3 regions of the Streptomyces sp. NPDC085900 genome follow, and region 2 is predicted to be linked to each of the others. Evidence: predicted binding sites of a transcription regulator. Region 2 holds the regulator's gene; each other region holds the start of a gene.

Region 1 (9,657 bases), on a different contig from region 2:
CCGCCGGCCGCAGTGTCAGCACGCGCGCGTGGCGCGGCCGTACCGACTCCAGGGCGAGCTGCGGCAGGACGGCGACGCCCAGGCCGGCGCCGACCAGGCCCACGACGGCCGGGTAGTCGTCCGTGGCGAAGTCGATCCGGGGGGTGAACCCGGCCCCCTCGCACACCTCCACCAACTGCCCCCGGCAGCGCGGGCATCCGGCGATCCAGGGCTCCTCGGCCAGCTCCCCGATCCCGACGGAACCCGCACCCGCGAGGCGGTGCCGCTCCGGCACCAGCCCGACGAGCCGGTCGGTCAGCAGCGGCCGTACGACGAGGTCGTCCCACTCCTCGGCGCCCGCCGCGCCCTCGTAGCGGAAGGCGAGCGCCACGTCGCACTCGCCCTCGCGCAGCATCTCCACGGACGTCGGCGGTTCGGCCTCCTCCAGGAAGACGCGGGTGCCGGGATGGGCGGCGCGCAGGGCGGCGAGGGCGGCCGGTACGAGGGTGGAGCTGCCGCTGGGGAACGACACGAGCCGGACGCGCCCCGCCCGCAGTCCCGCGATGGCGGCGACCTCCTCCTCGGCGGCGGTGAGTCCGGCCAGGATGCCGTTGGCGTGCCGCACGAGCGCCTCGCCCGCCTGGGTCAGCCGCATCTCCCGTCCGCTGCGGACGAGCAGCGGGGTGCCCACCGAGGACTCCAGGGCCTTCATCTGCTGGCTGACGGCGGGCTGGGTGCAGCCCAGTTCGCGCCCCGCCGCGGAGAAGGAGCCGGTGGTGGCGACGGCGCGCAGCACGCGCAGATGACGGGCTTCGATCACACCGTCAAGGATAAGCGATCCTTTTACACGACGCCGATTGACGCGTCACCGCTTTGAGCGTCGCCCCGCCGTGCCGAGAGGGGCCGGTGCGGAAGTACCGGGTGCCGTACGACTCCTGAGACGTCGTCGAGACCCGGCGGAGATCGGAATCGCCCGGTCCGGGTAACTACGCTTGGGCCATGACAACGGCTCTGATTACGGGATCGACCGCGGGCATCGGCGCCGCCTTCGCACGGCGGCTGGCGGGTGACGGGCACAACCTGGTGCTCGTCGCGCGCGACACCAAGCGGCTGCGGGAGCAGGCGACCGAGCTGCACGACCGGCACGGCATCGAGGCCGAGGTCCTCACCGCCGACCTCGCGACGGACGACGGCATCGAAACGGTCGCCGCCCGCCTCGCCGACCGCAAGAACCCCGTCGACCTGCTGGTCAACAACGCGGGCTTCGGCAACAAGGGCCGCTACCTCGACGTCCCCATGGCCGACGAGCTGAAGATGCTCAAGGTCCACTGCGAGGCGGTCCTGCGACTGACCTCGGCGGCGACGGAGGCGATGCGGGAGCGGGGGCGCGGCGGGGTCGTCAACGTCGCCTCCGTCGCCGCCTTCGTGCCGCGCGGCACGTACGGGGCGTCCAAGGCGTGGGTCGTGCAGTTCACCCAGGGCGCGGCGAAGGACCTCGCGGGCAGCGGGGTCCGGCTGATGGCGTTGTGCCCGGGCTTCGTGCGCACGGAGTTCCACCAGCGGGCCGGGATGGGCACGGACAACATCCCCGGCTGGATGTGGCTCGACGCGGACAAGCTGGTGGCGTCTGCGCTGGGCGACCTGGCGCGGGGGAAGTCGTTGTCGATCCCCGACCCCCGGTACAAGGCGCTGATGGGGCTCGTGAAGGTCACCCCGCGGGCGCTGCTGGGCGGGATCACCTCACGGACCGGGCGCAAGTACGGGCCTCAGTGAACGAGGCACCGGCGCGCTCCGGTGGGAAAATGGTTCCCGTACGACCGGACCCAGGGGGGCCGGAGGCGACGATGCCATGACCTTCGTTCAGATCATCGACTGCAGGACCAGCCACTTCGACGACATCGACCGGCTGATGGACACATGGGTCGAGCAGACCAAGGGGAAGCGCACGGCGACGCACGCGGTGGTCGGCAAGGACCACTCCGACGCCTCGCACTTCATCGAGATCGTGGAGTTCCCGTCGTACGAGGAGGCGATGCGCAACTCCGGCCTGCCCGAGACGGACAGGATCTTCCGGGAGATGGTGGCCCTCTGCGACGAGATGCCGACCTTCACGGACCTGGACGTGGTGCGGGACGACCAGTTGCAGGCGGTGAACGTGCGGCGGTTCTTCGAGACGATCGCGCAGAAGGGGGAGCTGCCGCCGCTCGACGAACTGGTCGCCGAGAACTACCACGACCACGATCCCGGCAAGGAGCAGGACACCCTGGGCATGGACGCCATGCGGCGGGACATCGGGATGTGGCGCGGCGGGTTCGACTTCGTCTTCGACATCGAGGACCAGATCGCGCAGGGGGACCGGGTGTGCACCCGGTGGACCTGGCGCGGCACCCACAGCGGTGAGTTCATGGGGCTGCCGGCCACCGGGCGGAGCGTCGTGATGACCGGGACGACCGTCTTCCGGTGCGACGAGGACGGGAAGCTCGCCGAGGGGTGGTGGCAGTACGACCGGCTCGGGCTGATGGCGCAGCTGGGCGCGCTCGACGCGCTGGAGCAGTAGGGCGAACGCGAAGGCCCGGCACCCATCGGGTGCCGGGCCTTCGTGCTGACCTGGGTCAGTGGGAGTGACCGTGGCCGTGGCCCGCGGCCGCCGGCTCCTCCTCTTCCTTCTTCTCGACGACCAGGGTCTCGGTCGTCAGAAGCAGGGAGGCGATGGAGGCGGCGTTCTCCAGGGCGGAGCGGGTGACCTTGACCGGGTCGATGACACCGGCCTTGATCAGGTCGCCGTACTCGCCGGTGGCGGCGTTGAAGCCCTGGCCCTTGTCGAGGTCGGCGACCTTGGAGGTGATGACGTAACCCTCCAGGCCGGCGTTCTCGGCGATCCAGCGCAGCGGCTCGACGACCGCGCGGCGGACCACGGCGACACCGGTGGCCTCGTCGCCGGTGCGGCCGAGGCCGCCGTCCAGGACCTTGGCGGCGTGGACCAGAGCGGAGCCACCACCGGAGACGATGCCCTCCTCGACCGCGGCGCGGGTCGCGGAGATGGCGTCCTCCAGACGGTGCTTCTTCTCCTTCAGCTCCACCTCGGTGGCGGCGCCGACCTTGATCACGCACACGCCGCCGGCCAGCTTCGCGAGGCGCTCCTGGAGCTTCTCGCGGTCCCAGTCGGAGTCGGTGTTCTCGATCTCGGCCTTGATCTGGTTGATGCGGCCGACGACGTCCTCGGAGTTGCCGGCGCCGTCGACGATGGTCGTGTCGTCCTTGGTGACGGTCACGCGGCGGGCGGAGCCCAGCACGTCCAGACCGGCCTGGTCGAGCTTGAGGCCGACCTCCTCGGAGATGACCGTGGCGCCCGTGAGGACCGCCATGTCCTGCAGCATCGCCTTGCGGCGGTCACCGAAGCCGGGGGCCTTGACCGCGACCGCGTTGAAGGTGCCGCGGATCTTGTTGACGACCAGGGTGGAGAGGGCCTCGCCCTCGACGTCCTCGGCGATGATCAGCAGCGGCTTGGAGGAGCCGGCCTGGATGACCTTCTCCAGCAGCGGCAGCAGGTCGGCGATCGAGGAGATCTTGCCCTGGTTGATCAGGATGTACGGGTCGTCGAGAACGGCCTCCATACGCTCCTGGTCGGTGACGAAGTACGGGGACAGGTAGCCCTTGTCGAAGGCCATGCCCTCGGTGAAGTCCAGCTCCAGACCGAAGGTGTTGGACTCCTCGACGGTGATGACACCGTCCTTGCCGACCTTGTCCATCGCCTCGGCGATGAGCTCGCCGACCTGCTGGTCCTGGGCGGACAGCGCGGCGACGGCGGCGATGTCGGACTTCTCGTCGATCGGGCGGGCCGAGGCGAGAAGTTCCTCGGAGATCGCGGCGACGGCCGCGTCGATGCCCTTCTTCAGCAGCGCCGGGGAGGCACCCGCGGCCACGTTCTTCAGGCCCTCGCGCACCAGCGCCTGGGCGAGCACGGTGGCGGTGGTGGTGCCGTCACCCGCGATGTCGTTGGTCTTGGTCGCCACCTCCTTCACCAGCTGCGCACCGAGGTTCTCGTACGGGTCCTCGATCTCGACCTCGCGGGCGATGGTGACGCCGTCGTTGGTGATGGTGGGAGCGCCGAACTTCTTGTCGATGACGACGTTGCGGCCCTTGGGGCCGATCGTCACCTTGACCGTGTCGGCCAGCTTGTTGACGCCGCGCTCGAGGGCGCGACGGGCGTCCTCGTCGAACTTCAGGATCTTCGCCATGACAGCGGGAGCCCTCTCGGAATCTGTGGGTGAAAAAGACACTGCGCCCCGGGCGCCCGGCTTCTTATCGGTCGCGGGGGGCCAGGGGCGCAGCTGGAAGCAGAAATGCCTCGAAGTGAACTACTTCTCGATGATCGCGAGCACGTCGCGAGCCGAGAGGACGAGGTACTCCTCGCCGTTGTACTTCACCTCGGTGCCGCCGTACTTGCTGTACAGCACGATGTCGCCGGTCTTGACGTCGAGCGGCAGGCGCTCGCCGTTCTCGAAACGGCCCGGGCCCACGGCCAGGACGACGCCCTCCTGGGGCTTCTCCTTGGCGGTGTCCGGGATGACCAGGCCAGAGGCCGTGGTCTGCTCGGCGTCCAGCGGCTGGACCACGATGCGGTCCTCGAGCGGCTTGATGGCAACCTTGGAGCTGGCGGTCGTCACGATCCGACCTCCCCCTTCGGAGATCTCACGGGGTTAACTGTCTGAGGTGGCGACCAGGTCGATCCGTCGTCGCGGGTGCCGGACCTGCCCGTCGCTTGTTTGGCACTCTCCAGGGGGGAGTGCCAAAGCCGAGACTATGACCGCGATTAGCACTCGGTCAAGCGGACTGCTAATCCCGACGGCGCGTCGGCCCCGGACGCCTCGCGTCCCCGGACGCCGGACGGCCCCCTTCGGCTACAGGTAGTCCTCCAGCCGCCCCACCGTCAGACCCCGTTCCTGGGCCGCCCGCAGCAGTCCTCTGGTGCGTTCGACGAGAGTCGGGGAGGTCGACTCGCCCGACGGCACCGAGACGATGTCGCCCGCCCGCAGCCGGCGCTCGCCCCGCGCGAACGCCGGCTCCCCGGCCTCCATCGACGCCCGCCACAGCACGACCGCCGAGACACCGCAGTCGGCGGCCGCGCGCAGGGTGGTGGTGTCGTACGTGCCGTACGGCGGTCGGAAGAGGCGGGGGCGGATGCCGAAGCGGGAGCGGAGCTTGTCCTGCTGCCCGCAGATCTCGGCGCGCTGCCCCGCGTAGGGCAGACCGCGCAGCGCGGAGTGGTCGAGGGTGTGGTTCTGGATGCCGGCGCCCACCGACCGCAGCCGGGCGAAGTGGCCGTACCCCGGTCCGACGACGCTGTCGGTGAGGAACATGCTGACCGGCAGGCGCAGTTCACGGACCATGTCGACGAAGCGGGGGTCCTGCTCGGCGCCGTCGTCGTAGGTGAGGAAGACGACCTTGTCGCGGGTGGCGACGCGGGAGACGACGGGCAGCGGGCGCGCCGGACGGGCGGCCCGTGCGCGCGCCGGCCTCGGGGCGCGGGCCAGCGGCTCCGGCAGGCCCCAGCGGCGGTACGGCGGCACGGACACGCCCGACGGGCCGTTCGCCCGCACCCGCTGGGCCGCCTTCTCGCCGAGCCGTTCGATGGGCGCCACGGACGGGGCGCAGCCGGTGAGAAGGACCAGTGCCAGGGCGCCCGTCACCAGGCCCCGGCGCCTCACAGGTAGTCCTCCAGGCGGGCCACCGCGTACCCCTCGGCGGTGACCTTGTTCAGGAAGCGCCGCATGTCGTCGACCATGGTGCCCTTCCACTCGTCGCGGCCCCGGAAGTGGGTGAGCACGATGTCGCCGGGGTGCAGGTCCCGGTCGTCCTCCCGGTACTCCCAGTGGTCGACGAAGACCTCCTCGTCCCAGATCGGCGCGTACTCGATGCCGCAGGACTTCGCGGCGCGCAGGGTGTCCTGGTTGTAGTTGCCGAAGGGCGGCCGGAAGACGGTCGGGGCCTTGCCGAACTCCCTCTTCATGATCTTCTGCATGCCGCAGATCTCGTGCCTCTGCTCCGCGTACGACAGCCCCGGCAGGTAGGGGTGGGTGAGGGTGTGGTTGTTGAGGGTGACGCCCTCGGACTGCATCTTGCGGAAGTACGCGTAGTCGTCCTTGACCAGGAAGTTGCTGAGAAAGGCGGAGTACGGGATCTTCAGCTCGCTCATCATCCGCAGGAACGCCCGGTCCTTCTCGGCGCCGTCGTCGATGGTGAGGAAGACGACCTTCTGCCGGGTGGGGACCGTGGTGAACACCGGCGGCAGGCCGAGCTCCTCCTGGTCGTCGACCTCGAAGCCCCGGCGGGCGGTGATGTGCGGCTTGTGGAGCGGCGCGGGCGGGGCCGTCAGAGGCACCTGCCTGAGCCCCCAGCGCCTGGCCGCCAGGGCCCGCGCGGCGTAGGCCGTGCGCAGCTTCGTGGCGTACGAGTCCAGGGCGCGGGCCTCGGGTGCCTTCAGGCGGGGTTGGCCGGCGGCCGGGCGCACCTCCTGGCCGCCGTCCTGCGCGCAGCCGGAGGCGATGGCGGCGACGGCGAGCACGGCGATTCCGCCACGGACTCGCGTTCCCCAAGATGACCTATTTTTGTCATTTTGTACTACTGCTCGCATGGGCCCGGATCCTCGCAGCCCCGGGCCCGCAACCCCGTCCGACACCTCGGCCGCACACACACCGTCCCCCGACTGGCCCACAATGAGCCGGTGAACGACCTCGCTCCCCTTCTCACCCCCGAAGGCCGCACCCTCCTCGACGAGGTGCGCGGCACCGCCCCGGCCGACGAACTCGCCGTGGCCACCCGGCTGCGCCGCGACCACCCCGCCGAACTGGTGTCGGCAGCGCTCGGCCAGGCCCGGCTGCGGCAGCGGGCGGCGGCCAAGTTCGGCGAGGAGGACGCGGGGCGGATGTTCTTCACGCCCAACGGCGTCGAGCAGTCGACGAGGGCGAGCGTGGCCGCGTACCGGGCCGGGCGGCTGCGGGCGCTCGGGGTCACCTCGCTCGCGGACCTGTGCTGCGGGATCGGCGGGGACGCGATCGCGCTGGCCCGCGCGGGCATCAGGGTCCTCGCCGTGGACCGGGACCCGGTGACGGCGGCCGCGGCGCGGGCGAACGCCGAGGCGTTGGGGCTGGCGGACCTGATCGAGGTGCGGGAGGCCGACGTCACGGAGGTCGACACCGCGGGCTGGGACGCCGTGTTCGTCGACCCCGCCCGGCGCGGCGGCCGGGGGCGCATCTTCGACCCCGAGGCCTACTCGCCGCCCCTGTCCTGGGCGGTCGAAGCGGCCCGCACGGCACCCCACGCCACCCTGAAGGTCGCGCCCGGCATCCCGCACGAGGCCGTCCCGGCCGACGCCGAGGCCGAGTGGATCTCGGACGGCGGGGACGTGAAGGAGGCGGTGCTGTGGTTCGGGACGGCACCCGGGGCAGTGCGGGCCACCCTGCTGCCCGGGCCGCGCACCCTGCTCGGCCGAGGCCTCCCGGACCCCGAAGTCCGGCCCGTCGGACGCTACTTGTACGAGCCCGACGGCGCCGTCATCCGCGCCCATCTGGTCGCCGAGGTGGCCGAGGAGCTGGGCGGCGGCCTGATCGACCCGACCATCGCCTACGTCACCTCGGACGAGCGGCACGAGTCGCCGTACGCCACCGCGTACCACATCACCGACGAACTCCCCTTCAATGTAAAGAAGTTGAAGGCGCTGCTGCGCGAGCGAGGGGTGGGGACGCTGACGGTGAAGAAGCGCGGGTCGGCCGTGGAGCCGGAGGAACTGCGCAGGAAGGTCAAGCCGTCCGGCCCCCACTCGGCGACGGTGTTCCTGACGCGGGTGGCGGGGGCGCCGACCATGCTGATCGGTGCCCCCGCCGCCTGATTGGACTACTGGTGCTGGACCGTCCTGAGCGGGCCCAGGTGCGGGTCGGACCCGACCGGACCGGTGCGGGCCACCGTGGCGGGCCGGCCGCCGTTGGTGCGGGCCGCGTAGGTGCTCTGCAGGGTCGTCGCCGGGATGACGCCGTTGTAGTACGGGTGGTACACGAACTGGCTCGCGCTCGCGCTGATCGCGGCGCCCGCGGTGTCCAGCGCGGCCTTGGCGACCGAACCGGTGCCGCCGAACGCGATCACGGAGTTGGTGCTCGCCGACTCGCGCAGCAGGTAGCTCTTGACCTCGCTGGAGAGGCTGTCCTTGGCGGTCCACAGGACGGGGCCGAAGACGTTCATGGCCGCGCCCGCGGAGACACCGCCGCGCCAGGAGCTCGTGTAGGCGAGCGCCGCCGTGCTCGGCGCGGTCCACCAGAACTTGGCGACGGCGACCGAGGTGGCCTCGTTCGTGGAGCCCGTGATCGGGTAGTACGAGTACGTCGACGGCCAGTTGGAGAAGTACGTGTGCGTCAGCGCGTACTTCGCCGAGGAACCCACCGTGATGATCATGGTGTTGTTCGGGTTCAGGCTGTTCAGGTACGACTTCACCGACGAGGTCAGCGAGTTGCCGTTGTTGAGCACGACGCTGCCCGCGCTGCTCGTGCCGTCGGCGCCGGCCGCGGCGGCGGCCGCGAGCGCGGAGTGGTAGTCGGTGCCGGTGGCCAGGAAGACGTACTTCGGGCTGCTCGTCACCGACTTGGCGACGGCGACCGAGGTGGCGTAGCGGTCGGTGCCGGACAGCCGCTTCGGGGTGAAGCCGAGCGAGCTGACCTGCGAGGAGACCGTGCTGGTCAGGATCGACGTGCCGCCGATGAGGTAGACGTTCGAGCCCGGCTTCAGGGTGCGCTTGAGCTCGTTCTTCACCGCGGTCGTCAGGCCGCTCTTGGTGGTGCCGAGGACCGGGCCGTGCTTCTTGCCGGCGAGTGCGGGCGCGGTGAGCGAGTACGCCGAGTCGTCGCGGTTGATCAGGACGGCGGCCTTGGCGTCCATCAGGCCCGGGACCTTGGTGCCGCCGTAGGTGTTCCAGGTCCAGCGCGAGGAGGCGATGTTGCTGGCGTAGACGTCGGAGCCCCAGACGCGGCCTGCGGAGTTCTTGCGCAGCGGCTGCCAGCTGGGGTTGCTGCCCTTCGGCGTGCCGGGGACCGCGGTCGTCACGCCGGTGGCCACGTCGACGTACTCGGTGGTGTGCACGTCGGAGCTGTCGCCGGTGGTGTGGACGTCGGCGATGATCCGGGTGCCGGTCGGCGACCAGGACGGGTTCGCGTAGCCGCGGCCGTCGGTGGTGATCTGCTTGACGTCGGTGCCGTCTGCGTTGGCGGTGAACAGCTGGCTGAGCCCGCCGCCCACGTTGCGGACGAAGGCGAGCTTGGTGCCGTCCGGGGAGAACGCCGGCTGCGCGGCGTCGGCGATGACGCGCTTGACCGTGTTCGCGGACGAGTCGTAGACCCAGACGCCGTCGTTGTCGTAGCAGCCGTAGTTGATGCGGCGGGAGAAGGCCATCAGGCCGCTCGGGCTGACGGTGGGGTCCTCGTCGCAGACGGTGGACGGCTCCTGGGTGGCCGACAGCAGGGGCTCGGGGGCCCACGAGCCGTCGGAGGGGCCGTAGACGATCTGGCCGCCGGTGGAGTAGACGACGTAACGGCCGCCCCACCAGAAGGCGATGTCCTTCTGCTCGGCACTGGAGCGCACGCCCGTCGGCCAGGGCAGGCTGAACCGCGAGCTGCCGTCGGGCCGTTCGCTGGC
Region 2 (9,657 bases):
CGGGGGCGCCGTCGCGGGCGGAGGTCCAGGCGACGGTGGCGCCGTCGGGCGAGATGCGCGGGTGGTCGACGGGGACGTTGTCGGCGCTGACCCGCCAGGCCCGGCCGCCGTCGAGGGGCGCGATCCACACGTCGTCCTCGGCGGTGAAGGCGATCAACTCGCCGTGCAGGTGCGGATGCCGGAGATACGCGGAGGCTGCGAGCTGAGTCACCCGATCACTCTAGGCAGCCGCACCGTCGCGGGACAGGGGTTTGGATCACTTGCCCTGGACCGGCCAGCACTTCGGGTCGCCCTTGCACCAGATGGTCCGGGTGACGGTCACGGTGACGGTCGGCCCGGGCTGGTTGCCGTTGCCGTTGCTCGGGTTGTTCAGGATGGGTGACGGGGTGGACGTGCAGTTGCCGAGGCCGCTCACGTGGAACCACGTCTTGCCGCCGACCTTGGCGGTGAGATCGCCGCGCACACAGGCGCCGTCGACGGCACGGGTGACCTTGCCGGTGACGGTGATCTCCTTGCCGTCCTTGGTCTGCCCCTGGCAGTCGACGTCGGCGACGGTGGTCTCGCTCGCCGAGGGCATCGAACTGCCGGACGTGGAGTTCTTGTTGTTGTTCCCGTAGTTGGCCGTGCAGCTGAGCCACTGGACGTTCACGTGCTGCCGCTTGAGCTCCGCGGTCGCCGTCTGGTCGGTCGTGTAGGCCACGGACGCGGCGCTGAGCCCGGCCGGATCACAGGCCACGACCCCGCCGAAGGTCAGCAGGGCAAGCCCCGCCGCGGCCGCCACCCGCCGTCCCCGTGGCCGCCGCCAGTTCCGCCTCAACACCCCCATGGAGGGCAGCCTGCCACTGACCGCGGTCGCGCGGTAGAGCGCATACGGCCACGAAAGCGCCCCCCGCGCCCCGTTCCCACGGAGCGCGGGTCCTGTGCGGCCGCTGTCACGACCAGCGGCCGGTGCGGCCGAGGAGCAGGGCGGTGGCCGCGGTGCCCGCGGTCGAGGTGCGCAGCACGCTGCGCCCGAGCCGGTACGCCTTCGCCCCCGCCTCCTCGAAGAGCGCCAACTCCTCGGGGGAGACGCCTCCTTCGGGCCCGACGACCAGCATGATCTCGCCCTGGGCGGGGAGTTCGGCGGTCGCCAGCGGCTCGCTGCCGTACTCCCGGTCCTCGTGCAGTACGGCGGCGAAGTCGGCTTTGGCGAGAAGTGCCGCAACCTGCTTGGTCGTCGCCGCGTCCGCGACCTCCGGGAAGCGCAGCCGGCGGGACTGCTTGCCGGCCTCGCGGGCGGTGGCCCGCCACTTGGCGAGCGCCTTCAGTCCGCGCTCGCCCTTCCACTGGGTGATGCAGCGGGCGGCCGACCAGGGGACGACGGCGTCCACGCCGGTCTCGGTCATCGTCTCGACCGCCAGTTCGCCGCGGTCGCCCTTGGGCAGGGCCTGGACGACGGTGATCCGCGGGGAGGGTTCGGGCTCCACCGGGAACTCGAAGGGCTCGACGACGAGACGGTCCTTGCCGGAGACGCTGCGGACGACTCCGGCCGCCCCGCGGCCCCTGCCGTCGGTCAGCACCACGTCCTCGCCGGCCTGCAGCCGCCGTACCGACACCGCGTGCCGCCCCTCGGGCCCCTCCACCTCGACGACCGAGCCGGGGCCGACGCCCTCCAGCGAGTCGACGACGAACACCGGCGCGGTCATCGCAGTCCTCCCTTGTCCGACAACGCTGTCCGGGCCGCGTCGAGTTCGGCGGCCAGGACCTCCACCAGCTGCCCGGCCGGCATCTCGCGCGCCATGCGGTGGCCCTGCCCGGCCCACAGCGCCATGCCCTGCGCGTCCCCGCCCGCGGCGGCCTTCTTGCGCAGCGGCGCGGTGAGGTGGTGGACGGCGGGGTAGGCGGCGGGGGCGTACGGGCCGTGCTCGCGCAGGAAGCGGTTGACCAGGCCGCGGGCGGGGCGGCCGGAGAAGGCGCGGGTCAGCTCGGTGCGCACGAACAGGGGGTTGGTCAGGGCCTGCTTGTGGACGGGGGCCGCACCGGACTCGGGGGTGGCGAGGAACGCGGTGCCGAGCTGGGCCGCGGTCGCGCCCGCCGCGAGGACGGCGGCGATCTGGCTGCCGCGCATGATGCCGCCGGCGGCGACGATCGGCAGGCCCACGGTCTCGCGGATCTGCGCGACGAGGGAGAGCAGGCCGATGCCGGACCCGTCGTTCTCGGGGAGGTCGCGGTGGGTGCCCTGGTGGCCGCCGGCCTCCACGCCCTGCGCGATCACCGCGTCGGCGCCGGCCCGCTCGACGGCGAGGGCCTCCTCCGCGGTGGTCGCGGTGACGAGGGTGTAGGTGCCGAGGCGGTGCAGCGAGTCGATGACCTCCCGGCTCGGCACGCCGAAGTGGAACGACACCACCGGCACCGGGTTGTCGAGCAGCACGGCGAGCTTGGCGTCGTAGCCGTCGTCCCGGCCGCTGTCGGGGTCGCCCAGCTCGGTCTCGTACCAGGCGGCCTCGCCGGCCAGCTGGTGGGCGTAGACCTCGACGGCGGACCGGTCGGTGTGGTCGGGCTGCGGCATGAAGAGGTTGACGCCGAAGGGGCGCTTGGTCAGTCCACGGAGCTGCTTGATCTCCTGGTACATGCCGTCGGCGGTCTTGTACCCGGCGGCCAGGAACCCCAGCCCTCCGGCCTCGGACACGGCCTGCGCGAGATGCGGTACGGAAACGCCACCCGCCATGGGGGCCTGCACGATCGGGTGAGGGAAGAGATCGGTCAGCGCGGAGGACATGCCCGCATGTTGTCACGTCCCCCGAACAAGTCCGAATCGGGTCGTCCCTGTCACCTGGGTGACAGGGACGACTACGACTCAGCGACCGTTGAAGGCATCCTTGAGCCTCGAGAACAGCCCCTGCTGCCCGGGCTGGAACTGGCCCTGAGGGCGCTCCTCACCACGCAGCTTCGCCAGCTCGCGCAGCAGCCGCTCCTGCTCGGGGTCGAGCTTCGTCGGGGTCTGGACCTCGACATGGACGATGAGGTCGCCCCGGCCGCCGCCGCGCAGATGCGTGACGCCCCGGCCGTGCAGCGGGATCGACTGGCCGGACTGGGTGCCGGGCCGGATGTCGACCTCCTCCATGCCGTCCAGCGTCTCCAGCGGCACCTTGGTGCCGAGGGACGCCGCGGTCATCGGGATCGTCACCGTGCAGTGCAGATCGTCGCCGCGCCGCTGGAAGGTGGAGTGCGGGAGCTCGTGGATCTCGACGTACAGGTCGCCGGCCGGGCCACCGCCCGGACCGACCTCGCCCTCGCCCGCGAGCTGGATGCGGGTGCCGTTGTCCACACCGGCGGGGATCTTGACCGTCAGCGTGCGGCGGGAGCGGATGCGGCCGTCGCCGGCGCACTCCGGGCACGGCGTCGGCACGACCGTGCCGAAGCCCTGGCACTGGGGGCAGGGCCGGGAGGTCATGACCTGGCCCAGGAAGGACCGGGTCACCTGCGAGACCTCACCGCGGCCGCGGCACATGTCGCACGTCTGCGCGGAGGTGCCGGGGGCCGCCCCCTCGCCGTTGCAGGTGTTGCAGACGATGGCCGTGTCGACCTGGATGTCCTTGGTCGTGCCGAAGGCCGCCTCGTCCAGCTCGATCTCCAGCCGGATCATCGCGTCCTGGCCGCGCCGGGTGCGCGAGCGCGGGCCGCGCTGGGACGCCGTACCGAAGAAGGCGTCCATGATGTCCGAGAAGTTCCCGAAGCCGCCGGCGCCGAAGCCGCCCGCGCCGCCGCCGCCCGCCTGCGAGAGCGGGTCGCCGCCGAGGTCGTAGACCTGCTTCTTCTGCGGGTCCGACAGCACCTCGTAAGCGGCGTTGATCTCCTTGAACCGCTCCTGGGTCTTCGGATCGGGGTTGACGTCCGGGTGCAGCTCGCGTGCGAGCCGCCGGAAGGCCTTCTTGATCTCTTCCTGCGACGCGTCGCGGCGCACGCCGAGAACGGCGTAGTAGTCCGTGGCCACTTACGACTCCGCCAGGATCTGTCCGACGTACCGTGCCACTGCGCGTACCGCTCCCATCGTTCCCGGGTAATCCATGCGGGTCGGTCCGACCACGCCGAGCTTGGCGACTGCCTCGCCGCCCGAACCGTAGCCGACCGAGACCACGGACGTGGAGTTGAGTCCCTCGTAGGCGTTCTCATGACCGATGCGTACGGTCATGCCCGAATCCCCGGCCTCGCCAAGCAACTTGAGGAGCACGACCTGCTCCTCCAGCGCCTCGAGCACGGGCCGGATGGTGAGGGGGAAGTCATGTCCGAAGCGGGTCAGATTGGCGGTTCCGCCGATCATCAGCCGCTCCTCGTTCTCCTCGACGAGGGTTTCGAGGAGGGTGGAAAGCACTGTCGAGACGGTGCCCCGGTCCTCCACGTCGAAACCCTCGGGCAGGTCCTCGACCAGCCGCGGCACGTCCGCGAACCGGCGTCCCGCGACCCGGCTGTTCAACCGCGCCCGCAGATCCGCGAGCGAGGCCTCCCCGAAGGGCGCCGGGCAGTCGACCATCCGCTGCTCCACCCGCCCGGTGTCCGTGATCAGCACGAGCATCACGCGCGCGGGGGCGAGCGAGAGCAGCTCCACGTGCCGCACGGTCGAGCGGGTCAGCGACGGATACTGCACGACGGCGACCTGCCGCGTCAGCTGCGCGAGCAGCCGCACGGTACGGGCCACCACGTCGTCCAGGTCGACGGCGCCGTCGAGGAAGTTCTGAATCGCGCGCCGCTCGGGCGCGGTCATCGGCTTGACGCCGGCGAGCTTGTCGACGAACAGGCGGTAGCCCTTGTCGGTCGGGATGCGCCCGGCGCTGGTGTGCGGCTGGGCGATGTACCCCTCGTCCTCCAGGGCCGCCATGTCGTTGCGGACCGTGGCCGGGGACACGCCGAGGTTGTGCCGCTCGGTCAGGGCCTTGGACCCGACCGGCTCCTCGGTGCCGACATAGTCCTGGACGATGGCGCGCAGTACCTGGAGCCGTCGTTCACTCAGCATCGCGCACACCTCCAGATGTCGTCCCCTGGTGCCTGGCCTGGCACTCTGTCCGTCCGAGTGCCAGCACTCCCCGGCCCAGTGTACGGCGGTCGGGTACCGGCAGGGCAAGGTCGGTCCCGCCTCGCGGGCTCCTGCCGCTAGCGTCGCGGTATGACGGTGACTTGGGAAGAGCTCGGGTGGGAGCGGGTGGCGGCCGGGGTCGGGCGGTGCCGGATGCCCGGCTGGGACTGCACGGTGGGGCTGGTCGTCGGGGACGGCACGGCCCTGGTGATCGACGCGGGGTCGAGTCTCGCGGAGGGCGCGCTGCTGCGTTCGCAGGCCGGGGAACTGGCCGGTCATCGTGTGACCCATCTCGCGCTGACCCACCCGCATTTCGACCATGTCCTCGGTGCTGCGGCGTTCGCGGGCGCGGAGGTGTACGGCGCGGTGGGCGTGGACGCGCTGCTCGGCGCCCGGCACGCGCGCGAGGAGCTGCGCGAGGACGCGGTGCGCAACGGGCTGGACGCGCGCGTGGCCGAGGAGGCGGTGGACTCGCTGGTCCCGCCCCGGCATCACGTCTCCGGCGAGTGGACCCTGGACCTGGGCGGCGACCGGCAGGTGCTGCTGGCGAACGTGGGGCCCGGCCACACCGCCCACGACCTCGCCGTCCTGGTGCCCGGCTCCCCCGAGGTGGTCTTCTGCGGCGACCTGGTCGAGGAGTCCGGCGATCCGCAGGCGGGTCCCGACGCCGTGCCCTCCCAGTGGCCCGCCGCCCTCGACCGCCTGCTCGACCTGGGCGGCGAGGACGCGTTGTACGTGCCCGGTCACGGAGCGGTGGTGGACGCGGGGTTCGTCCGGGCGCAGCGGGACGCGCTGGCGGCGCGTTTCGGCGTGTCGCGGTGATCGCCGGGACGCTTCTCCTATCGTCATGCGAATGCGCCAGTACTCTCCGGACCTGACCCCGCCGTGGAAGAAGCCCAAGCCCGTCGCCGAGGTCCCGGCGGAGCCCGGTCTGGTGGTCGAGGAGGCGGGTACCGGTTTCTGCGGCGCGGTGATCCGCTGCGAGGCGGGCACGGTGACCCTGGAGGACCGCTTCGGCAAGCACCGGGTGTTCCCGATGGAGCCGCGCGGGTTCCTGCTGGAGGGCCGGGTGGTGACGCTCGTCCGTCCTTCGGGCGGTGCTCCGGTACGACCCACTCGTACGGCATCCGGTTCGGTCGCCGTCCCCGGCGCACGCGCGCGTGTGGCCCGCGCCGGGCGGATCTACGTCGAGGGCCGGCACGACGCCGAGCTGGTGGAGAAGGTCTGGGGCGACGACCTGCGGATCGAGGGTGTGGTCGTGGAGTACCTGGAGGGCGTGGACGACCTGCCGTCGATCGTGGCCGAGTTCGCGCCGGGGCCGGACGCGCGGCTGGGCGTCCTGGTGGACCATCTGGTGCCGGGCACGAAGGAGTGGCGGATCGCCCAGGAGGTGACCAGTGAGCACGCGCTGGTCGTCGGGCATCCGTACATCGACATCTGGGAGGCGGTGAAGCCGTCGTCCCTGGGCATCGAGGCGTGGCCGCGTGTCCCGCACGGCCAGGACTGGAAGACGGGGGTGTGCCGGGCGCTGGGCTGGCCGTCGGAGAACACGGGTGCCGTGTGGCAGGCGATCCTGAAGCGGGTGGGTTCCTACAAGGACCTGGAGCCGGAGCTGCTGGGCCGCGTGGAGGAGCTGATCGACTTCGTCACCGCTCCGGAGTGAACCGGGCGTCGGTCAGTCGACGAGGTCCCTGACCACCGCGTCCGCCAGCAGCCGCCCCCGCAGCGTCAGCACGGCCCGGCCCTGCTCGTACGGGTCCTGCCGCAGCAGTCCGTCGGCCAGGGCCCGGCGCGACGCCGCGAGTCCGGCCGGCTTCAGCAGTTCCAGGGGCGCCCCGTCCCGCAGGCGCAGCTCCAGCAGGATGCGTTCCACCCGCCGGTCCTCCTCCGACAGCACCTCGCGGCCCGCCCCCGGGGACCTGCCCGCGGCCAGGGCCGCCGCGTAGGCGCCGGGGTGCTTCACGTTCCACCAGCGCACCCCGCCGACGTGCGAGTGCGCTCCGGGGCCCGCGCCCCACCAGTCGGCGCCGCGCCAGTACAGCTCGTTGTGCAGGCACCGGGCGTCGGCAGCGGTCGCCCAGTTGGACACCTCGTACCAGTCGAAGCCCGCGCCGGACAGGACGTCCTCCGCGATCAGGTACCGGTCCGCGTGGACGTCGTCGTCGGTCATCGGGACCTCGCCCCGCCGGATCCGGCGGGCCAGCTGCGTGCCCTCCTCGACGATCAGCGCGTACGCCGACACATGGTCCGGGCCGGCGCCGATCGCCGCCTCCAGCGACGCCCGCCAGTCGTCGTCCGACTCGCCCGGGGTGCCGTAGATCAGGTCCAGGTTGACGTGCTCGAAGCCCGCCGCCCTCGCCTCCGCGACGCACGCCTCGGGGCGGCCGGGCGTGTGGGTGCGGTCCAGGACCTTCAGCACGTGCTGCCGCGCGCTCTGCATGCCGAAGGAGATCCGGTTGAAGCCGCCCTCGCGGAGGGCGGAGAGGTAGGCGGGGTCGACCGACTCGGGGTTCGCCTCCGTGGTGACCTCGGCGTCCGCCGCGAGCCCGAACTCGTCGCGGATCGCGCCGAGCATCCGGACGAGGTCGCCCGCGGCCAGCAGCGTCGGGGTGCCGCCGCCGACGAAGACCGTGCTCACCTGCCGCGGGTCGTCGCCCAGGACCTTGCGGGCCAGGCGGATCTCGTCGATCAGGGTGTCCGCGTAGTTCTCGCGGGAGGCCAGGACGCCTCCCGTGCCGCGCAGCTCGGTGGCGGTGTAGGTGTTGAAGTCGCAGTAGCCGCAGCGGGTCGCGCAGTACGGCACGTGCAGGTAGAAGCCGAGGGGTCGGGTGGCGGCCCCGGCGAGTGCGGACGCGGGCAGTGCGCCGTCGGCGGGGACCGGCTCGCCGTCGGGGAGTGCGGAAGGCATGCCTTCCATTGTCCCGTACCGCCGCGGCTGCTCACTCCGCCTGGAGCACCAGCAGCGCCAGGTCGTCCTCGGGCGGCCGTCCGCCGAACTCGTGCACCAGGCGTCTGATGCGCTCCGCGATCAGCTGGGCGCTCAGGCCCGCGCAGCCGGCCAGGGCGGCGGCGAGGCCGTCGGCGTCGTCGAACTGGGCGGAGCCCGAGCGCCGCTCGGTGACGCCGTCGGTGACGCACAGCAGGCTGTCGCCGGGGCGCAGTGCGAAGCTCTCGCTGCTGTACGTCTCGTCCTCGACGACGCCGAGGAGGGTCTGCGGCCGGGCGGCCGTACGGACGTCCCCGTCGGCTCCGAGCAGCAGCGGCAGCGGGTGGCCGGCGGAGGCGAGGGTGCAGCGGACTCCGCCGTCGAAGGGGGTCAGCTCGCCGTAGAGGAGGGACAGGAAGCGGGTCTGCGGGCCGTCGGCGGGGCCGACCGGCTGGACCAGGGCCCGGGCCGCCGCGTCCGCGGCCTCGGTCGCGTCGTCGAGGAGGAGCCGGTTGAGGCGGTCGAGGACGCCGGCGACGCCGTATCCCTCGCGGGCCAGCAGCCGCAGCCAGGGGCGGGCGAGGCCGATGACGACGGCGGCTTCGGGGCCCTTGCCCTGGACGTCCCCGACGGCGAAGCACCAGCGGCCGTCGCCGGCCGGGAAGAGGTCGTAGAAGTCGCCGCTGGGGCCGCCCTTGTCGCACGGCTCGTAGACGAGGGCGCTGCGCACGCCGGGGATCTCGGCGACGGCGGCGGGCAGCAGGCCGCGCTGCAGGACCTTGCTGATGGTGGCCTGGCGGGCGTACTGCCGGGCCGCGCCGATGGCCAGCGCCACCCGGCGGCTGAGGTCCTCGACGAGCCCGGTGACCTCGTCGGGGAAGCGCAGGAGTCCGGCGCGGCCGATGACGAGGGTGCCGAGCGGTCGGCCGCCAGCGATCAGGCGGTAGGCGAGCGCCGCGCCGTGGGCGTCGCGCGGGTCGAGCGCCCCGGCAGGCCAGGGGTGGGCGACGGGCCCCGACTGCAGGACGCCCGGCGGGAGCGGCGGCTCCTTCTCCAGAACCCGGCGCAGTTCCTCCATGTGGTTCTCGCTGCCGTGCCAGACGCGGGCCAGCCGCGGCCCGGTGCCGCCGCCTCCGTGCGGCGGCGGGCCGGCGTCGAGGGTCTCCCAGCGGCCCATCACCTCGTCCTCCAGCCATACGGCGCACCAGTCGGCGAGCCGCGGCACGATCAGCTGTCCGGTGAGGGCGGCGACCAGGTTCTCGTCGAGCTGCCCGGCGAGCAGGTCGGAGGCCTCGGCGAGGAAGGACAGGGCGCCCCGGTTGAGCCAGTCCGCGTCGCGGTCGGCCCGCAGGGGCTCGGGGGCGAGGAATCCGGCGACGTCGAGGCCGTACTCCACCGCGCCGCTCGCGGTCCCGTCGGCGCTCGCGCCCTCCTCGGCCGACAGCCGCGCCCACACCGTCTTGGCGCCCCTGCTGTAGGTGACGCCCCAGGACTCGGCGAGCTCGGCGACCAGGCGCAGTCCGCGGCCGTACTCGTGCGTCCCGCGCGAGGGTTCGGCGTCGGTGCCGCGGGGCGGCCGGGAGGGGTGGTGGTCGCGGACCTCGACGAGGAGGGTGCCGGCCGTCTCCTCCAGCCGGCAGGTCACGTGGACGTCGGTGCCGGCGTGCACGACGGCGTTGGT
Region 3 (9,657 bases), on a different contig from region 2:
CTGGTTCACGCGGCCCGCGACCTGGTCGCTGGCGCCGGCACCGTCGACGATGGTGGTCTCGTCCTTGGTGATGACCACCTTGCGGGCCTTGCCCAGCAGGTCGAGGGTGGCGTTCTCCAGCTTGAGGCCGACCTCCTCGGAGATGACCTCGCCGCCCGTGAGGATGGCGATGTCGCCGAGCATGGCCTTGCGGCGGTCGCCGAAGCCCGGGGCCTTGACGGCGACGGACTTGAAGGTGCCGCGGATCTTGTTGACGACCAGGGTCGACAGGGCCTCGCCCTCGACGTCCTCGGCGATGATCAGCAGCGGCTTGCCCGACTGCATGACCTTCTCCAGCAGCGGGAGCAGGTCCTTGACCGAGGAGATCTTGGAGTTGGCGATCAGGATGTACGGGTCGTCGAGGACGGCCTCCATACGCTCCATGTCGGTGGCGAAGTACGCCGAGATGTAGCCCTTGTCGAAGCGCATACCCTCGGTGAGCTCCAGCTCCAGACCGAAGGTCTGGGACTCCTCGACGGTGATGACGCCTTCCTTGCCGACCTTGTCCATGGCCTCGGCGATGAGCTCGCCGATCTGGGTGTCGGCGGCGGAGATGGAGGCCGTCGAAGCGATCTGCTCCTTGGTCTCGACATCCTTCGCCTGCTCCAGCAGGGCACCGGAGACGGCCTCGACGGCCTTCTCGATACCGCGCTTGAGGGCCATCGGGTTGGCGCCGGCGGCTACGTTGCGCAGGCCCTCCTTGACCAGGGCCTGGGCGAGAACGGTCGCGGTGGTCGTACCGTCACCGGCGACGTCGTCCGTCTTCTTGGCGACTTCCTTGACCAGCTCGGCGCCGATCTTCTCGTACGGGTCCTCGAGCTCGATCTCCTTGGCGATGGAGACACCATCGTTGGTGATCGTGGGGGCGCCCCACTTCTTCTCGAGGACGACGTTGCGGCCCTTGGGGCCGAGCGTCACCTTCACGGCGTCCGCGAGCTGGTTCATGCCGCGCTCGAGGCCGCGCCGCGCCTCCTCGTCGAACGCGATGATCTTGGCCATGTGAAGTGGTCCCTCCAGGACTGGGGGTGATTCCTTCGGACCGCGCCCGCGCCCGCGACGGACGGCTCGCCGACCCGTGGGTTCCTTGCCCCACCCGGCCTGCGGGCCTCACCGACCCGGTCCTTCTTTGTCACTCTCACCTTCAGAGTGCTAACGCCAATGATTAGCACTCGCCCCTGCCGAGTGCAAGCGCCTCCCGTGGACTGGGCGCCGGGGGCGCCGGGCGCGGGGGCGCCGACGGGGCGCGCGGGGCGGTGTGGCGTGCGGGCATGCCGAAGGGCCCGCACCCATGACTCCCCATGGGGTACGAGCCCTCCGAAGAAAAGAAGAACGACGCTGCGATTACCCGGCGCGTGCTTCAGCCGGCCACGCGGACCATGTCCGCCTGCGGCCCCTTCTGGCCCTGCGAGATCTCGAACTCGACCCGCTGGCCCTCTTCCAGGGTGCGGTACCCGTCCATCTGGATGGCGCTGTAGTGGACGAAAACATCCGCACCACCGTCGACCGCGATGAAGCCGTACCCCTTCTCCGCGTTGAACCACTTGACGGTGCCCTGAGCCATGCCTAACTCCCCTATTACTGGCCCTTGCGCGGATCCGCACTTCGCGGATCCGGGTCAGACCTCACCCCCCACGGTTTGGGGGCGTGCGCCGGAACGCGTCGACCGCGGCTGAATGTATCTGTCCAACTGCCGTCTGCAACAGGTCAATCGGACGAGAATTCTGGACGGAAGGGGTCCGGAATGTAGTGAGAATTCGCCCGAATTCAGGGCAATTCGGGCCCCATAAAAGGAACAAATGCCGCGAAAGACATGCGCACTTTGGCTACATCTCGACGGGCACTCGGCAGGAATTCCGGGCTTCCGATCCGGGGATCAGCAGCGCGTTCCCCAACTGTACCGCGCTCAACCACACTGAATTGCCCCCTCCGCTTCTCTCACGGAGGGGGCAATTCGATGAACTCTTCGTAACCGGCGTTACCGAAGGTAATGATCGGTCATTCGGTCAGCCGCCGGCGACGGCCGGGATGATCGACACGCCCGCGCCGTCCGGGGTCGCCGTCTCCAGTCCCTGCTCGAACCGCACGTCGTCGTCGTTGACGTACACGTTGACGAAGCGGCGCAGCTTGCCCTGGTCGTCCAGCACGCGCGCGGCGATGCCGGTGTGGTTCTTCTCCAGGTCGGCGATGACCTCGGCGAGGGTGGCGCCCTCGGCGCTCACCTCGGCCCGGCCGCCGGTGTAGGTGCGCAGGATGGTGGGGATACGGACGGACACGCTCATGTTCAGGACCTCCGGTCGGGTAGTCGCCCCGAGGGGCGCGGGGCTGTGTTCGATGTGCGGCTGCCGCCGCGTGGGCGCGACCAGCCCCCGCCAGCCCGCGGACGACAAGATCGGCTAGGCGAGCCCGGCCTCACGGAACGAGTCGAGGTTGGGGCGAATGGTCGCGGTCAGCCCCGTGCCCGCCACCGCGTCCAGCGTCTTGAGGCCGTCGCCGGTGTTGAGCACGACCGTGGTCAGGGCCGGGTCCAGCACGCCGTTCTCGATGAGCTTGCGCGTCACGCCCACGGTCACGCCGCCGGCGGTCTCGGCGAAGATGCCCTCGGTGCGGGCCAGCAGCTTGATGGCGTCGACGACCTGCTCGTCGTTCACGTCCTCCACGGCACCGCCCGTGCGGCGCGCGATGTCCAGGACGTACGGCCCGTCGGCCGGGTTGCCGATGGCGAGGGACTTGGCGATGGTGTTCGGCTTCTGCGGCCGGACCACGTCGTGGCCCGCCTTGTAGGCGACTGACACCGGCGAGCAGCCCTCGGCCTGCGCGCCGAAGATCTTGTACGGCCGGTCCTCGACGAGCCCGAGCTTGATCAGCTCCTGCAGCCCCTTGTCGATCTTCGTCAGCTGCGAGCCGGAGGCGATCGGCACGACGATCTGGTCCGGCAGCTTCCAGCCGAGCTGCTCGCAGATCTCGTACGCCAGGGTCTTGGACCCTTCCGCGTAGTAGGGCCGCAGGTTGACGTTGACGAAGCCCCAGCCCTCGCCGGCCGGGTCGCCGATCAGCTCGGAGCAGAAGCGGTTCACGTCGTCGTAGTTGCCCTCGATACCGACGAGCTCGCCGCCGTAGACCGCGGCCATGACGACCTTGCCCTGCTCCAGGTCGTGCGGGATGAACACGCAGGACCGGAAGCCGGCGCGGGCCGCGGCGGCGCCGACGGCACCCGCGAGGTTGCCGGTGGAGGAGCAGGAGAGCGTGGTGAAGCCGAAGGCGCGCGCGGCCTCCAGGGCCTGGGCGACGACGCGGTCCTTGAAGGAGTGCGTCGGGTTGCCGGAGTCGTCCTTCACATACAGTCCGCCGGTGACGCCCAGCTCGCGTGCGAGGTTGTCGGCCTTGACGAGCTTGGTCCAGCCGGGGTTGATGTTCGGCTTGTCCGCCACGTCCGCCGGGACGGGCAGCAGCGGCGCGTAGCGCCAGATGTTCGCGGGTCCCGCCTCGATGCGCTTGCGGAGTTCCTCGGTGTCGTAGGCCGAGAAGTCGTACGCGATCTCGAGCGGGCCGAAACACTCCTCGCAGGCGAAGACCGGGCCGAGCGGCACCCGGTGACCGCACTCGCGGCAGGAAAGCGCCGAGGCGGGGCCGAGGTCCACGGTCGTGGGGTCGGTGGTGCTTGCAACAGTCTGCGCAGCCATGTGAGGCGAGGCCCTTTCTCCTCATCTTCCTCACGACGCATCTCGCCGTGAGACGGATTTGGCACCTTCCCTAGCCGGGAGCCTCGCGGAATGATCAACACTGATCTACGAGACCGGCTGGAGGGTTGCCGGGGCTTCATCGGGCCGTATCCCTCTGCCCCTCTGGATGAGCGGTATGTGGTTGTTGAACTCGTTGAACGCGAGACGACCCCCGACATGCGATGGTCATCAGCGTTGTTCAAGACTGTAACCGAAGGCCAGGACAGTTGAGATAGCCGTCCGAACCGCGAGATGGATCACAATCCGGTCCTTTCGCCGAGAGAACGCAGAGGAGCCGCCTACGTGCTGGAAGAAGTCGAGCGCTGGCTGAGCACCCACTCCTGGTCCGTCACCGACCGCCCGCTGCACCAGATCCTCGCCGCGAAACACCGCACGGGCCAGTCGGTCAGTGTCGTGCTGCCCGCGCTCAACGAGGAGGAGACGGTCGGCGACATCGTCGCGATCATCCGCCACGACCTGATGCAGCAGGTCCCGCTCGTCGACGAGATCGTGGTCGTCGACTCAGGTTCCACCGACCGCACGTCCGAGGTCGCCGCGGCGGCCGGCGCGCGGGTCGTGCACCGCGACGACATCCTGCCCCGCATCCCGACGGTCCCCGGCAAGGGCGAGGTCCTGTGGCGCTCGCTGCTGGTCACGACCGGGGACGTCGTCTGCTTCATCGACGCCGACCTGAAGGAGTTCTCCTCCGACTTCGTCTCCGGGATCGTCGGCCCGCTGCTCACCGACCCCGGGATCGACCTGGTCAAGGGCATGTACGACCGCCCCCTCGGCGGAGCGCAGGGACAGGGCGGCCGGGTCACCGAGCTGATGGCCCGCCCCCTGCTCAACATGCACTGGCCGCAGCTGGCCGGCTTCGTACAGCCGCTGGGCGGCGAGTACGCGGCCCGGCGCAGCCTGCTGGAACAGCTGCCGTTCCCCGTCGGGTACGGGATCGAGCTGGGCATGCTGGTCGACGCCCTGCATCTGGTGGGCCTCGACGCGCTCGCCCAGGTCGACGTCGGTGTCCGCAAACACCGTCACCAGGACGGCCAGGCCCTCGGCCGGATGGCGGCGGCCATCTACCGCACGGCCCAGCTCCGCCTGGCCCGCGGCCACCTCGTCCGCCCCTCACTCACCCAGTTCGAACGGAGCACCGACGGCTTCGAGCCGCGCACCTACTCCGTGGACACCGAGGAGCGGCCGCCGATGGCGGAGATCGCGGAGTACGCGAGCCGCAAGGTGGCGTAGGGCATACGTGGACCGGGGGGTCCGTACGTTTATGCGTTTCCGGACCGGGCTACGTTGAGGCGTATGGCTTCCTCGCACGGCGCTGCCCATCAGGTGCTGGTCGCGTCCAATCGCGGCCCGGTCTCGTACGAACTCCAGCAGGACGGCTCGCTGGCCGCCAAGCGGGGCGGCGGCGGGCTCGTCTCAGGTCTGTCGGCGATCGGGCCGGACGCGGGCGCGCTGTGGGTGTGCTCGGCGCTGTCCGACGGCGACCGGGAGGCGGTGCGGCGCGGGGAGGGCGAGTCCGGCGTGCGCATGCTCGACGTCCCGGCGGACGTGCACGCGGACGCGTACAACGGCATCGCCAACTCCGTGCTCTGGTTCGTCCACCACATGCTGTACCAGACGCCGCTGGAGCCGGTCTTCGACGCGGAGTTCCGGCGCCAGTGGGCGTCGTACGAGACGTACAACCAGGCCTTCGCCGAGGCGCTGGCGGAGGAGGCGGGCGAGGGCGCCGCGGTGCTGGTGCAGGACTACCACCTGTGCCTGGTGCCGGGGATGCTGCGGGAGCTGCGGCCGGACCTCCGGATCGCGCACTTCTCGCACACGCCGTGGGCGCCGGTGGAGTACTTCCGGATGCTGCCCGACGACATCGCCGAGCAGCTGCTGCGCGGCATGCTCGGCGCCGACCGGCTGGGCTTCCTGACCCGCCGCTGGGCGGAGGCGTTCACGGCCTGCACGGCGCTCGTGGGCGGCCTCGGGGACACCCGCGTCGGGGTGCACGGCCTCGGCGCGGACGCCGACTTCCTGCGCCGCCGCTCGCGCGAGGCGGACGTCGACGAGCGGATGGCCTCGCTGCGGGAGCAGATCGGGGCGGGCCGCAAGGCGATCGTGCGCGTCGACCGGACCGAGCTGTCGAAGAACATCGTGCGCGGTCTGTTGGCCTACCGGCAGCTGCTGGAGGACCACCCCGAGTGGCGCGAGCGGGTGGTGCACGTGGCCTTCGCCTACCCCTCCCGGCAGGACCTGGCGGTCTACCGGGACTACACGGCCGAGGTGCAGCGCGTGGCGGACGAGATCAACTCCCGGTACGGGACGCCCGGCTGGACCCCGGTCGTGCTCCACGTGATGGACGACTTCGCGCGCTCCCTGGCCGCCTACCGGCTGGCCGACGTGGCCCTGGTCAACCCCATCCGGGACGGCATGAACCTGGTCGCCAAGGAGGTCCCGGTCGTCTCCGACGAGGGGTGCGTGCTGGTGCTCTCCCGGGAGGCGGGGGCGTACGAGGAGCTGGGCGAGGACTCGGTGACGGTGAACCCCTACGACGTGATCGGCACGGCGCGCGCCCTGCACACCGCGCTGACCATGCCGGCCGGGGAACGCGCCGAGCGCAGCAAGCGGCTGGCCGCCTCGGCGACCGCGCTGCCCCCGGCGCAGTGGTTCCTCGACCAGCTGAACGCGCTTCTCGATCAGTCGAGTTGAACCGCGGGGACGCTTGTCAGCCGAGTTGAGCGGTGAGGGCGGACAGCAGACGGACCACCCCGGCCGGTCCGTCGACCACCAGGTCCGCCCTCCGGCTCAGCTCCGTCACCTCGTCGCTGCCACTGCACACCAGCAGCCCCGGCGTGCCCTCGGAGCGCAGTCCGTCCACCGCCGCGTAGGCCGGCAGGTCGCCCAGGTCGTCGCCCGCGTACAGAACCGCCGACGCGCCGGTCTCGCGGACGTACCGGGTGAGCGCCACGCCCTTGTCCATGCCCGGCGGGCGCAGCTCCAGGACGAGACGCCCCGGCTCGACGATCAGCCCGTGGCGGGTGGCCAGGCCGGTCAGCGGCTCACGCAGGGCCTCGAAGGCGGCCTGGGGGTCCGCGGCACGGCGGGTGTGCACGGCGACCGCGAACCCGCCCTTCTCCTCGATCCACGCGCCCTCTCCGGCGCCGGACCGCTCCAGCAGGCCCGGCAGTTCGGCGCGGACGGCGGCGACACCGGGGTGCGGTGCGGGCGCGCTGACCTCGCCGCTGACGGCGTCCCAGCGCTCGGCGCCGTAGTGGCCGAGGACGACCAGGTGCTCCAGGCCCGGGACGCCCGCGAAACCGCCGTGGCGGACGGCGACCTCGGCCGGCCGTCCGGTGACCACCGCGACGGAGGCGACCTTCGGGGCGAGGGCGGCCAGCGCGGGAACGGCGTCCGGGTGGGCGCGGGCCTGTTCGGGGTCGGGAACGATCGGCGCGAGCGTGCCGTCGAAGTCGAAGGCCAGCACCGCCTTCCCGGGATCGTCGAGAATCGCGGCGAGCCCCTCCCGCCCGGCCCGCGTGACCGGAACGGGCAAGGAGTCCATGTCCGTGTGGGTACCCATACCGCGACCCTAACGTTCGCCTCGGCGCCGCTCCCGCACCCGTCTCAGCCTGTTCACCGTCACCGGGTCGTGGGCGAGGGCCCGCTCGTCGTCCAGGAGGGCGTTCAGGAGCTGGTAGTAGCGGACGGGGGCCAGGCCCAGCTCCTCCCGTATGGCGCGCTCCTTGGCGCCGGGGCCGGGAAAGCCCCGGCGCTCCAGGGCGAGGACGGCCCGCTCACGCTCCCCCAGCTGCTCCGGTTCCATACGGCGAACCGTAGCCCCCGCCACTGACAGTCAGTCCGCGCTCTCCGCCGTCGAGGCCGTCGCCTGGAGCTGGGAGAGGGTCGCGGCGGGGCTGCCGTTCGCGCCGACCGCCTGGCCTATCCGCTTCTTCACCGCCGCGCTGACCGCCGCCCACGACGTCTTGCCGACCGGGTACAGCTCCGACTGCGGAAGCTCGTCCAGGAACGGCTTGAGGTCGGCGTCCCGCTCGTCCGAGCTCATCACCTCGGACGCCGAGTTGGTGACCGGCAGCAGGTCGTACTCGCGCGAGAAGTCGAGGACGTTCTTCTCGTCGTAGACGAAGTCGAGGAAGTCGCCGACCTGCTGCGCGTGGCCGTTCTTCTTGAAGGCCATCATCCAGTCGGCCACGCCCATCGAGGTGCTGCTCCGGCCGCCCGAGCCGGGCATCGGCACCATGCCGAACTTCACGCCCTTCTTCGCGGCGATCTTCATCAGCGAGGGGTGGCCGTTGAGCATGCCCACCTCGCCCTTGGCGAAGGCGGAGAACGCGGCGGCGCGGTTGAGGTTGCCCGGCGCGACCGGCCCGGTCAGCCCCTTGCCGACCAGGTCGTCCTTGAGCCAGTCGAAGGTGGCGACGTTCTGTGCCGAATCGATTCCGTAGGACCCGACGGTGTCGGTGTAGCCGCCGCCACCGCTGAGCATCCACTGCATGGTCTCGGCCTGCGCCTCCTCCGGGCCGAGCGGCAGCGCGTACGGGTACTTCACGCCGCGCGCCTTGAGCGCCGCGGCGTCGGCGGCGAGCTGCTTCCACGTCTTCGGCGGGGTGAGGCCGGCGTTCGCGAAGAGGGTCTTGTTGTAGAAGAGCAGCCGCGTGGAGGCCGCGAACGGCATCCCGTACTGCACGCCCTTGACCTGTCCCGCGGTGGCCAGCTGGGAGGCGAAGTCGGCCTGGGTGCTGATGGAGAGCAGGTCGTCGGCCGTGTAGAGCTCGTCCTTCGCGGCGTAGTCGGCGTACGCGCCGATCTGCGCCATGTCGGGGGCCTTGCCGGCGTCGACCATCTCCTTGACCTTGCGGTCGACGTCGTTCCAGGAGTAGACGGTGACGTCGACCTTCACGCCGGAGTGCTTGCTCTCGTACTCCTTCACCAGCCTGTCCCAGTACTTCTGGGAGCTGTTGGCGGCGGAGTCTCCGTAGTCCGCCGCGACCAGTCTCAGCGTGACATCTCCCGAACCGCCGGTGACACCACAGCCCCCCAGGACCGCCGTCATCCCCAGCGCGGCGACCGCCGCGACCGTTCCCGCCTTGCGCCGCTGCACTGCTACGCCACGCTCCAACTGTCTCGCCGTTCAATATGTGGACTCTCTAAGGTCTACACCACGCAAGTGGACTAGACCTCTCAAGGGTAGTGGGGTCACACTGTCCTCCGTGAGACATGTCATCGCCCTCGATGTGGGCGGCACCGGGATGAAGGCCGCCCTCGTCGGCGCGGGCGGCGAACTGCTGCACCGGGCCCGCCGCGCGACCGGACGCGAGCGCGGGCCGGACGCCGTCGTCGAGGGCATCCTCGACTTCGCCGCCGAGCTGCGCGGGTACGGCATCGAGCACTTCGGCGAGCCCGCCTCGGCCGCCGGGGTCGCCGTCCCCGGCATCGTCGACGAACCGCTGGGCCTGGCCGCCTACTCCGCCAACCTCGGCTGGCGCGACGTCCCCCTGCGCGACCTGCTGTCGCACCGGCTCGGCGCGCCCGTGGCCCTCGGCCACGACGTGCGCACCGGCGGGCTCGCCGAGGGCCGGATCGGCGCGGGCCGGGGCGCCGACCGCTTCCTGTTCGTCGCCCTGGGCACCGGCATCGCGGGCGCGATCGGCATGGCGGGCCGGGTGGAGTCGGGCGCGCACGGCTTCGCGGGAGAGATCGGCCACATCGTCGTACGGCCCGGGGGGACCCCCTGTCCGTGCGGCCAGGCCGGCTGCCTGGAGCGGTACGCCTCCGCGGCGGCCGTCGGCGAGGCGTGGGCGAAGGCGTGCGGCGACCCGGACGCGGACGCCGCCGGCTGCGCGCGGGCCGTCACGTCCGGCGACCCGAACGCCGTCCGGAT

What was found. The regulator HrcA, encoded in region 2, represses chaperone genes, less so after heat shock. The targets are predictions, from matches to a motif close to TTNGCACTCNGNNNNNCNGAGTGCNAA.
Region 1: a site for HrcA is predicted at 4,793-4,819, ahead of groES (co-chaperone GroES). Genes of this name have one in related genera too.
Region 3: a site for HrcA is predicted at 1,202-1,228, ahead of groL (chaperonin GroEL). Genes of this name have one in related genera too.

The regions. Positions count from the first base shown of each region.
Region 1 is NZ_JBITSP010000003.1:760,003-769,659, forward strand. It holds gene ACIGDI_RS12875 (LysR family transcriptional regulator) at 1-799, opposite strand, end outside; gene ACIGDI_RS12880 (SDR family oxidoreductase) at 979-1,752, shown strand; gene ACIGDI_RS12885 (ester cyclase) at 1,829-2,536, shown strand; gene groL (chaperonin GroEL) at 2,592-4,217, opposite strand; gene groES (co-chaperone GroES) at 4,338-4,646, opposite strand; gene ACIGDI_RS12900 (polysaccharide deacetylase family protein) at 4,881-5,687, opposite strand; gene ACIGDI_RS12905 (polysaccharide deacetylase family protein) at 5,684-6,613, opposite strand; gene ACIGDI_RS12910 (methyltransferase domain-containing protein) at 6,704-7,867, shown strand; gene ACIGDI_RS12915 (cell wall-binding repeat-containing protein) at 7,873-9,657, opposite strand, start outside.
Region 2 is NZ_JBITSP010000001.1:526,764-536,420, reverse strand. It holds gene ACIGDI_RS02350 (S41 family peptidase) at 1-211, opposite strand, end outside; gene ACIGDI_RS02345 (hypothetical protein) at 257-826, opposite strand; gene ACIGDI_RS02340 (16S rRNA (uracil(1498)-N(3))-methyltransferase) at 933-1,685, opposite strand; gene ACIGDI_RS02335 (nitronate monooxygenase) at 1,682-2,758, opposite strand; gene dnaJ (molecular chaperone DnaJ) at 2,837-3,973, opposite strand; gene hrcA (heat-inducible transcriptional repressor HrcA) at 3,974-4,990, opposite strand; gene ACIGDI_RS02320 (MBL fold metallo-hydrolase) at 5,141-5,872, shown strand; gene ACIGDI_RS02315 (DUF3097 domain-containing protein) at 5,904-6,713, shown strand; gene hemW (radical SAM family heme chaperone HemW) at 6,726-7,958, opposite strand; gene ACIGDI_RS02305 (SpoIIE family protein phosphatase) at 7,990-9,657, opposite strand, start outside.
Region 3 is NZ_JBITSP010000007.1:364,182-373,838, forward strand. It holds gene groL (chaperonin GroEL) at 1-1,038, opposite strand, end outside; gene ACIGDI_RS25625 (cold-shock protein) at 1,397-1,600, opposite strand; gene ACIGDI_RS25630 (MoaD/ThiS family protein) at 2,043-2,318, opposite strand; gene thrC (threonine synthase) at 2,433-3,719, opposite strand; SAM riboswitch class I at 3,738-3,892, opposite strand; gene ACIGDI_RS25640 (glucosyl-3-phosphoglycerate synthase) at 4,062-5,006, shown strand; gene ACIGDI_RS25645 (trehalose-6-phosphate synthase) at 5,070-6,467, shown strand; gene otsB (trehalose-phosphatase) at 6,484-7,338, opposite strand; gene ACIGDI_RS25655 (DUF3263 domain-containing protein) at 7,348-7,581, opposite strand; gene ACIGDI_RS25660 (extracellular solute-binding protein) at 7,612-8,829, opposite strand; gene ACIGDI_RS25665 (ROK family protein) at 8,987-9,657, shown strand, end outside.